Regions from separate parts of the Rahnella aquatilis CIP 78.65 genome, predicted to be linked through region 2. Evidence: predicted binding sites of a transcription regulator. Region 2 holds the regulator's gene; each other region holds the start of a gene.
What was found. Region 2 encodes LexA, which represses DNA repair genes until DNA is damaged. Its sites were predicted from a motif close to TNCTGTATGTACATACAGNA; they were not measured.
Positions count from the first base shown of each region.

Region 1: a site for LexA is predicted at 2,672-2,691, ahead of dinB (DNA polymerase IV). Genes of this name have one in related genera too.
Region 3: a site for LexA is predicted at 2,739-2,758, ahead of RAHAQ2_RS07290 (DNA translocase FtsK 4TM domain-containing protein). Genes of this name have one in related genera too.

Region 1 covers NC_016818.1:1,063,767-1,068,424, reverse strand. Annotated here, with positions in the region: gene pepD (beta-Ala-His dipeptidase) at 8-1,468, shown strand; gene dinB (DNA polymerase IV) at 1,562-2,656, opposite strand; gene dpaA (peptidoglycan meso-diaminopimelic acid protein amidase) at 2,939-3,664, shown strand; gene RAHAQ2_RS04930 (class II glutamine amidotransferase) at 3,635-4,402, opposite strand; gene lpcA (D-sedoheptulose 7-phosphate isomerase) at 4,430-4,658, opposite strand, start outside.
Region 2 covers NC_016818.1:4,460,413-4,465,070, forward strand. Annotated here, with positions in the region: gene dusA (tRNA dihydrouridine(20/20a) synthase DusA) at 1-564, opposite strand, end outside; gene zur (zinc uptake transcriptional repressor Zur) at 829-1,338, shown strand; gene RAHAQ2_RS20195 (CsbD family protein) at 1,474-1,683, opposite strand; gene lexA (transcriptional repressor LexA) at 2,081-2,689, opposite strand; gene RAHAQ2_RS20205 (diacylglycerol kinase) at 2,809-3,177, opposite strand; gene plsB (glycerol-3-phosphate 1-O-acyltransferase PlsB) at 3,295-4,658, shown strand, end outside.
Region 3 covers NC_016818.1:1,590,250-1,594,907, forward strand. Annotated here, with positions in the region: gene cydD (heme ABC transporter permease/ATP-binding protein CydD) at 1-378, opposite strand, end outside; gene trxB (thioredoxin-disulfide reductase) at 508-1,476, opposite strand; gene lrp (leucine-responsive transcriptional regulator Lrp) at 2,208-2,702, shown strand; gene RAHAQ2_RS07290 (DNA translocase FtsK 4TM domain-containing protein) at 2,823-4,658, shown strand, end outside.

The DNA.
Region 1 (4,658 bases), 1.5 Mb from region 2:
ACTTATAGTGTCTGAACTGTCTCAGCTTTCGCCACAACCGTTGTGGGATATTTTTGCCAAAATTTGTTCAATTCCGCACCCTTCTTACCATGAAGAAGCGCTGGCAAAACACATTGTTGAATGGGCACAGGAAAAAGGTATCCACGCTGAGCGTGATGAAGTTGGCAACATTTTGCTGCGCAAACCGGCCACTAAAGGCATGGAAAACCGCAAAGCCGTTGCCCTGCAGGCTCACCTCGATATGGTGCCGCAGAAAAACAACGATACTGTTCATGATTTCACTAAAGATCCGATCCAGCCCTTCATCGAAGACGGTTGGGTAAAAGCCCGCGGCACCACGCTGGGTTCTGACAACGGTATCGGTATGGCGTCCGCGCTGGCAGTTCTGGCTGATGACAGCGTAGAACACGGCCCGCTGGAAGTGCTGCTGACCATGACCGAAGAAACCGGCATGGCAGGCGCATTCGGCCTGCAACCGAACTGGTTACAGTCTGAAATCCTGATCAACACCGATTCTGAAACCGAAGGCGAAATCTACATGGGTTGCGCCGGCGGGATTGATTTTACCGCCACACTGCCGCTGAGCCGTGAAGCAGTTCCGGCCGGTTTCAGCACGCTGAAACTGACCCTGAAGGGCCTGAAAGGCGGCCACTCCGGCGCTGAAATCCACTTAGGTCTGGGCAATGCCAGCAAACTGCTGGCACGTTTTCTGGCTGACAATACTGATACTCTCGGCCTGCGCCTGCTGGACTTCACCGGCGGCACACTGCGTAACGCCATCCCGCGTGAAGCGATCGTGACACTGGCGGTTGCCGCCGATAAAGCGGATGCACTGAAAGCGGCCGCACAGGAATTCCTGGCAACGATTCAGTTCGAATTGTCAGCCGTTGAAAAGAAAATCGCCTTCGTTGTAGAAGCAGCTGAAAGCAACGCGAAAGCACTGACTGCAGAAACTCAGGGTAAATTCCTTGCGCTGCTGAACGCGACGCCAAACGGCGTGATCCGCATGAGTGATGACGTGAAAGGTGTGGTAGAAACCTCACTGAACGTCGGCGTGGTCACGATGAAAGATGACGAAGTGGCGATCAACAGCCTGATCCGTTCGCTTATCGACAGCGGCAAAGAGTATGTTGTCAGCATGCTGAATTCACTGAGTGAACTGGCTGGCGCAAAAAGTCTGGCAAAAGGCAGCTATCCTGGCTGGAAACCTGAGCCAAGCTCGCCGGTGATGACGCTGGTGCGTGAAACTTACCAGTCCCTGTTCAATAAAACCCCGAACATCATGGTGATCCACGCCGGTCTGGAATGCGGTCTGTTCAAAAAACCTTACCCGGACATGGACATGGTTTCCATCGGGCCAACTATCACCGGCCCGCACTCGCCGGATGAACAGGTTGAAATCGCCAGCGTCGGGCTGTACTGGCAACTGCTGACAGCCTTGCTGAAAGCAATTCCTGAACGCGGTTAATTTTTGCGCCCTCCCCTGCGAAGGGGAGGGCTGGGGTGGGGTATTAAAGCAAAATCAGTTGATTGAAGTTTTCTCAGGCATTGATTTTGCCCGCTAAACCCCCTCCCAGCCTCCCCCTTCGCAGGGGGAGGAGCTCAAATCCAAAAGAAGCTGCCGCTCTATTTGCGGATCCTGCAACGTCACATGTAATCCCACCAGTCTGACTCCCCGTCCACCCCGCCGTTTTTCCCACGCCTCCCGCGCAACTTTCAGTAAATCTTCTTTATTAAGCACCGGCCAGACGTGTTCCTGCGTGGTTTGCTGAAAATCATGGAATTTGAGTTTCACGCCCTGACGAGCGATACGCAGATCCGGGCTGACACGACTCAGGCGCGTATGCAGTTCAGGATATAAACGTTCGATCAGCGCCACGCATTCTTCCCAGCCGTGAATATCTTCTGCCAGCGTGCGTTCCACGCCGACCGATTTACGCAACCGCTCGGAGGAAATTTCACGTTCATCGATACCCTGACAGCGTTCCCACAGTACGCGGCCAAACTTACCAAAACGTTTGAGCAGTTTCGCCAGATCGTACCGCTGTACATCGCCGCAGGTGAAAAGCCCCTGCTCCTGTAAACGCTGGGCGGTGACTTTACCAACGCCGGGGATTTTACTCAGCGGAAGATCCTGTAAAAACGCCCCGACTTTTTCTGGCGTAATCACAAACTGACCGTTGGGTTTGTTCAGATCCGAGGCGATTTTTGCCAGAAATTTGATCGGCGCAATCCCGGCCGACGCCGTCAGAGCGATTTCATCGAAAATGGCCTGGCGGATTTCAGCAGCGATAAGTGTCGCAGAGCCGTTGCATTGCGGCGAATCGGAAACATCCAGATAAGCTTCGTCGAGTGACAGCGGTTCGATCAATGAGGTATAACGCGCGAAGATTTCACGGATGTGGTTTGACGCTTCTTTATAAGCCTCCATCCGGCCGGGAATGACTTTCAGGTGCGGGCAAAGTTTCAGTGCCATGCCGGTAGGCATCGCGCTGTGCACGCCGAATTTGCGGGCAGGATAATTGGCGGTGCTGATGACGCCACGGCGGTCACGACTGCCGCCAATGGCAATAGGAATGTCGCGCAGGGAAGGATCATCGCGCATTTCGACAGCCGCGAAAAAGCAGTCCATATCCACGTGAATGATTTTACGCATAACCCTCCCCTTAATAACTGTATAAGTATACAGTTGAGTGCGGGAATGTCCAACACGGAAAATACGGGTTAATTTGGCTTAATTAATCACCATTAATGGCAACGTAATAAATTTCCTATTCCGAAAGCCATTATTCATTATTTGGTGATTGCTAAAAATTTAATCAGTATTAATATGACAGCGTTTCAGACAGGCAGTACATAAGAAGAAAATCAGTGGCGGTCTTACAGGCAGTTGAGCTGTAGACAAAATAATCAAAATTATTACCGAGCAGGACTTAGAATGATCAGAATCGCGCTGTTTCTTGCGATGCTCCTCAGTTTGCCTTTATTTACAGCAAATTACGCCGCGGCCAGCGATGCTGTCCCGGTCAACGCAGCACTTAAAAAACAATTATTGGGTGCGCCCGTTTATATCCAGATCTTCAAACAAGAACGTAAGCTCGAATTGTATGCTCAGCTCGACGGCGAATTTCGTCTGATCGGCAGTTATGGCATCTGCGATTTTTCTGGTGGTTTGGGAAATAAACGTCGCGAAGGCGATTTCAAAAGCCCGGAAGGTTTCTACAACGTGGATATTCACCACCTGAAACCCGACAGTCGCTTTTATCGCGCCATCAACATCGGTTTCCCCAATGCATACGATATTTCTCAGGGTTATTCAGGTAAGTATCTGATGATCCACGGTAACTGTAAGTCTATTGGTTGCTACGCCATGACTGACGGCTATATGGACGAAATCTTCACCTACGTACAGGCAGCATTCCAGTTCGGGCAACGCAATTTAAAGATTAGCATTTACCCGTTCAGGATGACCGATGCCAATATGAAGGCGCATAAAAACTCCAGCTACTACAGTTTCTGGAGCCAGTTGCAACCGGGATATGCATACTTTGAGAAACACCATCAGCCACCGAATGTCGTGGTCAATGAGGGTAAATATGAAGTGCTGCAACCGTTGTCCAACACCCCGCTGCCTTCACAGCTGGCGTTCGCCCCGATGAAATAATGCGAATTCACCTGGCGCAATTTTGTTCCAGGTTTCGTTCGCCGTCAGCGGTTGCGTGGCAATCACGGTGACGACATCATCCGGTGTCGTCTGCTGCTGAAAATCAATTTCCACATCCTGATCCAACAACGTTGCCTTGCCAAAAGGCGCACGCCGCGTGATCCAGTGCAAATTCGTCGAGCAATACGCCATCACGAAATTGCCATCAGACAGCAACATGTTAAATACCCCTTTCTGCCGTAACTCATCAGCCAGCGACGCAATATAGCGAAACACCGGCGGCCAGCTTGCAGGACGGCGCGGGTAGCGTTGGGTGAGTTTATGCAGTAACCAGCAGAAGGCGTATTCGCTGTCGGTCTGACCCACCGGGCGCAGCGTGCCGGTATCGAGCTGGCGATAACCCCGAAGCTGACCATTGTGCGCGTAAGTCCAGTTGCGTCCCCACAATTCGCGGGTAAACGGGTGGGTATTTTCCAGCGCCACTTCGCCACGGTTTGCCTGACGGATATGAGAAATCACCGCGCAGGATTTGATCGGGTATTCCTGAACAAGGCGGGCAATGGGCGAATTAAAGCTTGGCGTCGGATCTTTAAAAGTACGACAGCCATTCCCTTCATAGAAGGTGATGCCCCAGCCATCTTTATGCGGACCAGTCCCGCCACCACGCTGCACTAATCCGCTGAAACTGAAACAAATATCAGTAGGAACGTTAGCGCTCATCCCGAGCAATTCGCACATCACCAGCCTCCTTTAACGACAAAGGGCTTATGCCTTTGCCATCTCTTTTTCGATCAGGAGAATCAAAATATGAATGACTTTGATATGAATTTCCTGCACGCGGTCAGCGAAACCAAAGTGCGGAACGCGGATTTCCACGTCGGCTGAACCGTCCATTTTCCCGCCATCTTTACCGGTCAGGGTGATGACTTTCATGCCTTTGGCACGCGCAGCTTCGATGGCTTTGATCACGTTACCGGAATTACCGGAAGTGGAG
Region 2 (4,658 bases):
CGGGATTTCACGGTTTTCTTTCGGACTGAGGCCGGAAAGCCAGGCTTTACGCGCATGAATAATGAAGGTATCGCAGCCGCCGTTTTCAGACACCTGACGAATGAAATCACACAGGAATTCGTAGCTGTCCTGATCGTCGATACCAATGCGGGTTTTGACCGTGACCGGAATGGAAACCACATCGCGCATCGCTTTAATGCAGTCGGCAACCAGCGACGCCTGCCCCATCAGACAGGCACCAAACATGCCGTTTTGTACGCGATCTGACGGACAACCGACATTCAGGTTAATTTCGTCATAGCCGCGTTCTTCCGCCAGCTTCGCGCAATGCGCCAGATCAGCTGGATTGCTGCCACCCAGTTGCAATGACACCGGATGTTCTTCATCGCCAAAGCCCAGATAATCCCCTTTGCCGTGAATAATGGCCCCGGTGGTCACCATTTCGGTATACAACAAGGTCTGACCGGTCATCAGCCGGTGAAAATGGCGGCAATGGCGATCGGTCCAGTCGAGCATAGGCGCAACGGAAAAACGCTGAGCGGAAAACGGGGTGGTCTGGGGCATTGCGTGTTGAGTTTCTGACATCGGCCTGACATTCGCTGAAGGGGTTCGTGGCGCTCCCGCCAGCGTAGCCGCCGGAGGGAATGTAATCGTTGATTATATCACAGAACAAAGATTCGGCATCTTGTGCCGTTGAGCAGGCGACTGCCGACGTTGCATCACCTCTGAATGGCGCATAATTCGTCGTTTTGGTGCAAGCATGATAAAATAATCAGTGGTCGCATGATGTGGCCTATCCATTCCAATCTGCGCTCAGAGACCGTTGCCATGACCCTGAATAATCCGGAAAAATTACTTTCACAAGCTGAAGAACTTTGCCAGCAGCGCAATGTTCGCCTGACTCCGCAGCGGCTGGAAGTACTGCGTCTGATGACGCAACAACCCGGTGCGATCAGCGCCTATGATTTGCTGGATCTGCTGCGTGTGAGTGAACCGCAGGCGAAACCACCGACCGTTTACCGGGCGCTGGATTTTCTGTTAGAACAGGGGTTTATTCATCGCGTTGAATCCGCAAACAGCTATGTTCTCTGCCATCATTTTGAGGAACCGAGCCATACTTCTGCCCTGTTTATCTGCGACCGCTGCGGGCTGGTCACAGAAAAAACTACCGACGGCATTGAAGAACGTCTGGCAAAACTGGCATTGGAATCCGGCTTTGAACTTCGCCATTCGGTAGTAGAAGCGCATGGATTGTGTGCGGAATGCAACGTCGTGGAGACCTGTGACAGTCATGAACATTGCGATCACGACCACAGTATTGTGGTTAAAAAACGCTGAGGGATGAACGCGTTACGACGAAGAGTCTGAAGAAGTAAAAGGTTGGGTACTTCCGTGTACCCGTATCCTGAATTGTTCCGGGTAGAAGCAACTGCTGCCAGGATACGTCACTGATACGCGAGGGGGAATCGCGTATTACCAGTGATATTTATTTTTGGTTTCCCATTCATGGAGCTCTTTTTCGGCCTGATCTTTCTGATAGCCGTAACGCTCCTGAATTTTACCGACTAACTGATCACGTTTACCTTCGACCACTGTCAGGTCGTCATCAGTCAGTTTGCCCCATTGTTCTTTCACTTTCCCTTTGAACTGTTTCCAGTTACCGTCGGCTTGATCCTTATTCATACAATATCTCCTGTTACCTTGGGTTTGGTGAACTGCATTTCTCGTTTGCAGCTCGTCCTTAACACTTTAAAGGTTAGTAGAGAATCTCGATTAATCCTCTTAAAGCAGGGATAAAACCCGTTATTAGGATTAATCCAAAGCAGGAAATAACGACAATCCAGCGTTTATTTCTTTGAAAACAGTAATAATCAGTCCGCATGAGGCGAAAACCAGGTGTCATGCCGCCAGTAACAGTAACGACACCATATCCAGCCCGGTGAAATCTGACTCAGCAATATCTGACCGAGTAATTCGAGTTATATCAAGGCGGCAACTAAGCGAACGCCGGGAGCATACACGAGTATGTGACCGGGGTTCGCGAAGGCAGCCAACACAGAGATAGCTCGAAGTACGAAGGTCAGATCCAGTCGCCGTTGCGGATGACGCCTACGGCCAGCCCTTCAATGCTGAAATTCTGTTCGCGCAAATCCACTACGATCGGCTGGAATTCGCTGTTCTCAGGCAATAACTGCACCATACTGCCCTGTTTTTTCAGGCGTTTCACCGTGACTTCATCATCAATGCGGGCCACGACAACCTGACCATTACGCACATCTTGCGTTTTATGTACGGCCAGCAGATCGCCGTCAAGGATACCGATATCACGCATCGACATACCGCTGACACGCAGCAGGAAATCGGCGCTTGGCTTAAACATCGCCGGATCAACCTGATAGTGCCCTTCGATATGTTGCTGGGCCAGCAGCGGCTCACCGGCGGCAACGCGGCCAATCAGCGGTAAACCTTCTTCTTCTTCCATCAGCAGGCGAATGCCACGTGATGCACCGGAAACAATCTCAATAACACCCTTGCGCGCCAGCGCCTTAAGATGCTCTTCCGCCGCATTGGGAGAACGGAATCCCAGTCGTGATGCAATCTCTGCGCGGGTTGGTGGCATACCGGTGGTGGAGATATGATCGCGAATAAGGTCGTAGACCTCTTGTTGTCTGGTCGTTAAAGCTTTCATTCCGCCCCCTGGTTGTTTATACAGTCTTGCTGTGAGTATATACAGCTAAACGGTCAATGAAAACCTAAGATTGAATAAAAACAGGGCATAACGTTGATTCCTGGAATACAGATTCCAAATCAGAACCATCGCGGCCAAAAGATGCTGACCCAGACAAAAATCGCCAATATGATGGTCAGAAGTACGGCTGCAGAGCCAATATCTTTTGCACGACCTGAAAGCACGTGAAACTCAGGCCCGATGCGGTCTATCGCACATTCCACCGCACTGTTGAGCAGCTCGGTGACACAGACCAGAACGACAGATCCCACCAGCAGAATGCGTTCTACGGTGCTGACATCAAACCAGAAAGATAACAAAATTAACGGGATAGCGACGCTTGCTTCCTGGCGAAATGCCGCTTCGTTTTGCCATGCTGCTTTGAATCCTTTCCAGGAATAGCCGGCTGCTTTATAAATTCGGGTAAATCCAGTGACTTGGTTCGCCATTTCGGGTACTGATCCTTAGAGTGTTTGCCGCATTTTAGCTTTTATATGACCACAGATCTCCACGGATCTTTCTGGTATCCTTGCGGCGAAATGGCTAACAAGAGGCTTCACGTTTTTATGTCAGGTTGGCGTAGACTTTATTACACATTATTGAATTTACCACTGTCATTGCTGGTAAAGAGCAAGGTCATACCTTCAGATCCGGTTACCGAGTTGCATTTAGACCCGACGCGGCCGATTTTGTATGTATTGCCTTATAACTCCAAAGCCGATTTGCTGACGTTGCGTACGCAATGTCTGGCGCAGAATCTGCCGGACCCCCTTATTCCGCTGGAAATTGACGGAACTCTGCTGCCAAGCCATGTCTTTATTGCTGAAGGCCCGCGCGTATTCTCTTATTACACGCCGCAGCAGGAATCCGTAAAACTGTTCCACGACTACCTCGATTTGCACCGCAATAACCCAGATTTAGACATTCAGATGTTGCCGGTGTCGGTGATGTTTGGCCGGGCACCGGGCCGTGAAGGTCAGGACGACACGCCACATCTGCGCGTGCTGAATGGTATCCAGAAATTCTTCGCTGTGCTGTGGCTGGGACGGGACAGTTTTGTCCGTTTCTCCAATACCGTTTCCCTGCGTTATATGGCGACAGAACACGGCACAGATAAAACAATTGCGCAAAAACTGGCACGTGTGGCGCGGATGCATTTCTCCCGTCAGCGTCTGGCTGCGGTGGGTCCACGTCTTCCGGCACGTCAGGATTTATTCAATAAATTGCTGGCCTCAAAAGCCATTGAAAAAGCGATTGAAGACGAAGCCCGCAGCAAGAAAATTTCCCACGAAAAAGCCCAACAAAACGCCATCGCCCTGATGGAAGAGATTGCCGCTGACTTTTCTTATGAAGCCGTGCGCCTCTCTGACCGCGTGCTGAGCTGGACCTGGAACCGATTGTACAAAGGCATCAACGTTAACAATGCCGAACGTGTACGCCAGTTAGCGCTGGACGGTCAGGAAATTGTGTATGTGCCCTGCCACCGCAGCCACATGGATTATCTGCTGTTGTCTTACGTGCTCTATCATCAGGGGCTGGTACCACCGCATATTGCCGCGGGTATCAATCTGAATTTCTGGCCGGCTGGCCCGATTTTCCGCCGTCTGGGCGCGTTCTTTATTCGTCGAACCTTCAAAGGCAACAAGCTCTATTCAACGGTGTTCCGTGAATATCTGGGCGAACTGTTCAGCCGTGGTTATTCGGTGGAATACTTTGTGGAAGGGGGGCGTTCGCGAACCGGACGCCTGCTGGAGCCGAAAACCGGTACGCTGGCCATGACCATTCAGGCCATGCTGAGAGGCGGTTCACGCCCGATTACACTGGTGCCAATTTACATCGGTTATGAGCACGTCATGGAAGTGGGTACGTACGCCAAAGAATTGCGCGGTGCGACCAAAGAGAAAGAAAGCCTGACGCAAATGCTTAACGG
Region 3 (4,658 bases), 2.0 Mb from region 2:
AATAATGCTGGCCCAGCTGCCCGCCGGTTTTCCCCGGATCCACGCAGGCCCCAGTTTTTCCAGACGATCCAGCACCAGCTTACGCATTTCCTGACGGATAACGCGTCCGCAAATAAAGCCCACCTGTTCACGCAGCCAGGTGATGAGCGCGCGCAGAACAAACGTCAGCGCCATTAACAGGAAGCTTTGCAGCAGGGCATCACGGGAGGTGTGCTCAATGATCAGGTTATGCAGTAATCCGGCCATCAGCCAGGCCTGAGCCAGGATCAGCAAACCAGAAAGTAAGCCCAGCATCATAGACAGACGGATCCAGCCTTTGGCGCGTGAGCTTTGTTGTTTTAACCAGCGGATAAGTTCTTGTTGTCGTGTTTTATTCATCAGGCATCAGTCTGTGCAGCAATCCGGATGGGAGGGCGCTTATGTTACATGCTCAGACCGCAAACTGAAAATATGAAAAAGGCGGCAATTACGCCGCCTCTTTTTAAGGGCAAACAGAAGGGGAGATTCTTACAAATCCGGGGCTTGCGATAAACCGTCCAGATAGCGTTCGGCATCCAGCGCGGCCATACAACCGGTTCCGGCGGAAGTGATCGCCTGACGGTAGATATGGTCCATAACATCGCCTGCAGCAAAGACGCCCGGAATACTGGTCTGGGTAGCATTGCCATGAGAGCCGGACTGCACTTTGATGTAACCGTCTTTCAGTTCCAGCTGGCCTTCAAAAATACCGGTATTCGGGCTGTGACCGATGGCAATGAACACCCCCGCCACATCCACCTGAGATTTCTCGTCAGTGCGTACATCCATCAGGCTCGCGCCGGTCACACCCATCTGATCGCCGACCACTTCGTTCAGGGTTTTGTGGGTATGCAGCACAATATTGCCGCTGGCCACTTTATCATTCAGACGATCCACCAGAATTTTTTCTGCGCGGAAGTTGTCACGGCGGTGGATCAGATGCACTTCAGAAGCAATATTTGCCAGATAAAGGGCTTCTTCGACAGCAGTATTGCCACCGCCGACAACCGCGACTTTCTGGTTACGGTAGAAGAAACCGTCACAGGTTGCGCAGGCTGAAACGCCGCGGCCTTTGAAAGCTTCTTCAGAAGGCAGGCCGATATAGCGTGCTGAGGCACCGGTGGCGATGATCAATGCATCACAGGTGTATTCGCCGCTGTCACCGGTCAGGCGGAACGGACGGTTCTGCAAATCGACTTTGTTAATATGGTCGAAAATGATCTCGGTATTAAATTTGGTGGCATGTTCGTGCATACGTTCCATTAAAGCCGGACCTGTCAGACCTTCCGGATCGCCCGGCCAGTTTTCCACTTCGGTCGTGGTGGTCAGCTGTCCGCCTTTTTCCACGCCGGTAATTAATACCGGATTGAGGTTTGCACGCGCAGCATAAACCGCTGCGGTATAACCCGCCGGACCGGAGCCCAAAATCAATAATTTACTGTGTTTAACCGTACTCATGCGTAATTCATCTCCGCGATGGCGACAAGCGATAGACCGATTGTAGGGAAAACGGCGCAGTAAAAAAAGCAAACTCAGATGATGTTAACGATTTGTCTGATAGTTTTTACTGCGAAACCCGCGTAAAAAGGGGCTGCCTAAATCGATGAAGCAGGTAACTGCTTGATGGATAGAGTGAAAAATCAACGCATTTCAAACGGTGCGCTGTGAAGATTGTTGATCAGATCGCGTTAATTTAGTCACATATCAGGGCGGTTTGCAGGGATTTGGCTGAAATAACGGGTGAGATGCGTTGTTATTGTCCAAAGAGAAAAGACAGCTAAAAAGGGGGCGTCAGCTTTTCAATATGGCACGTTCTTCTGATTTTGCTTCTTTTACTTTGACAATCCGCTGTGCATTTGCGAAAACATCAGGGGAAGAAGAAATTAACCGCCTGTCCGTGACTTGAATTTATGCAAATGGCTGCTACGGACTCGTTCCGGTATTGCTTTTTGCTGTTTTTGTTGTGGCAGGGTTTAGTGAATCAGGTCGGTTGTTGGCGATCTATTAATTTCGCAGGGTTATTTCTTTTGAGTATCCGTTTTACGGCCGTGTTCCTTTTGACAGGGGATCAACGCGGCTTTTGGATGCGTAAACCTTAATCATCGGGTCTTCGCTTGGGACAACCCTTAGACATTGAAGTTGGCTGGGGTATGGCAGGTGCAGGGAAGGACAGCAGAGAGACAATAATAATGGTAGACAACAAAAAACGTCCGGGAAAAGATCTCGACCGTATTGACCGTAACATCCTCAACGAATTGCAAAAGGATGGCCGGATTTCAAACGTCGAGCTTTCCAAACGTGTGGGATTATCTCCAACTCCATGTCTGGAGCGCGTTCGTCGTCTGGAACGTCAGGGCTTCATCAATGGTTATACTGCATTGCTCAACCCGCATTATCTGGATGCATCGTTGCTGGTATTTGTTGAAATTACCCTCAACCGCGGCGCGCCGGATGTGTTTGAGCAGTTCAATGCGGCAGTACAAAAACTCGAAGATATTCAGGAGTGTCATCTGGTTTCAGGGGACTTCGACTACCTGTTGAAAACCCGCGTACCTGATATGTCTGCTTACCGTAAGCTGTTAGGTGAGACTTTACTTCGTCTGCCAGGTGTTAACGACACCCGCACCTATGTAGTGATGGAAGAAGTGAAGCAGACAAATCGCCTGGTCATTAAGACCCGGTAATTGTTCTGGTGCAAACCCCTGTAATTTTAGCTACACTCCTGTGTATCTATACAGCTATGGCGCCGGGGAGTCTCGGCGCTGTTGCTTTTTCTCAGTTCACAGGAACCTGGAGAGCCTTTCTTGAGCCAGGAATATACAGAAGATAAAGAAGTTACCCTGAAAACACTGAGCAATGGCCGCCGTCTTCTGGAGGCTTTGCTGGTTGTGGTAGCGATTTTTGCTGCTTATTTAATGGCGGCATTGGTGAGTTTTAACCCCTCTGATCCCAGTTGGTCTCAGACCGCCTGGCATGGGCCAATTCATAACTGGGGCGGTGGTGTAGGTGCATGGATGGCCGACACGCTGTTCTTCATCTTTGGCGTATTTGGCTACGCTATTCCCCCTATTATTCTGTGTCTTTGTTGGGCGGCTTTCCGTCAGCGGGATAAACAGGATTTCGTCGATTATTTTGCTCTTTCGCTGCGCCTTATTGGCACGCTGGCGCTCATTGTCACGTCTTGTGGTCTCGCGGCCGTCAACGTTGATGACCTGTATTACTTCGCTTCCGGCGGTGTAATCGGCAGTTTGCTCAGTACCGCGATGACACCGTACTTTAATAATGTGGGTGCGACCCTGGTGCTGTTATGTGTCTGGGCTGCCGGCCTGACCTTATTTACCGGCTGGTCCTGGCTGACGATTGCCGAAAAGATCGGTGGAGCCGTGCTGGGGGTGACGAATATCGTGACCAACCGATCCCGTCGTGACGATGATTATGATTACGATGAGGACGACGACCCGCTACTGGAAGACGACGCCAAACCGGCCGCTAAAGTCGCACCTGTCGTCGCTGCTGCAGCGCCTCCTGCCGCTGTCGCCGCTTCTGAAGCCGATGAAGATGACGTACTGTTCTCTGCGCCTTCGGTGAATGAACCTGCGACGCAGGCATCTGCTGCTGCGACTGCACCTGCTGCCACTGCGCCTGTCGCTGAGCCAGCACAGGCAGCGGATCCTTACGCTGCTGAACCGCCGGTTGCCAATATTGCTCCGCCGCCCGCACCGGCAACGGCCACTCCAACCTTATACAATTTCGAGATCCCGGAAGAAACGCCGGTGCCGCGTCATCCGCAGCCCGTTCAGCAATCGCCTTCACCTGCGCCTGTTGAGCGCAGAGAGGAAGACGGTCCGAGTTTGGGCAACTGGCAAACGGCCGTGGAACCTTCCCGTTCTCCGTTTGATTTCAGTTCAGCAGTGCCAGATGCCGCTCAGGCGGCCAGCGTTGCGGCCACCGCAGCTCTGGCGACCGGCCTTGCACAGGCAGGGCAGTCCACAGCATCTTCCGTTGGTAACACCTTTATGCCGGCTTTCAGTGCGGTGAGCGATGAAAATCCACAGGTGAAAAAAGGCTTTGGCCCTGAGTTGCCGCGTCCTAATCCGGTGCGTATACCTACACGCCGTGAGCTGGCCTCGTATGGCATCAAACTTCCGTCTCAGCGTATGGCTGAACAGCAGGAGCAGGTGCTGTCTGCGACGCCTCAAGAAGCGGAGCAGAACGTATGGCATAACGATCCTCTGGCTCAGGCCGACGAGCAAGCCATGCAGGAAGCTGCGTTGCATGAGGCGTTTGCCGCTCAGCAACAAGAGCGCTATGGCGATACGGTTACTGAAAATGAACCTGATGAAGAAGCAGCCTTGCAGCAAGCCGAATTGCGCAATGCGTTTGCTGCACGTGAGCAGGCGCGCTATCAGCAGGATGTCGAACCTCAAAGTGGCGTGGTACAGCATCACCATTCACAGAATCAGCAGACTGAATTGCCTGCGGTTGCTGATGATTTTGCCGCTGCGGCCATGAAACTCAGCCAGCATGATGCCTTTAGCTTCTCGCCAATGGCTGACCTGGTGGACGATACGCCTTCTGAGCCACTGTTTACATTGCCGGCGCAAGCGGAAGAAGAACCGCAACCTGCAACGTTTGCACAA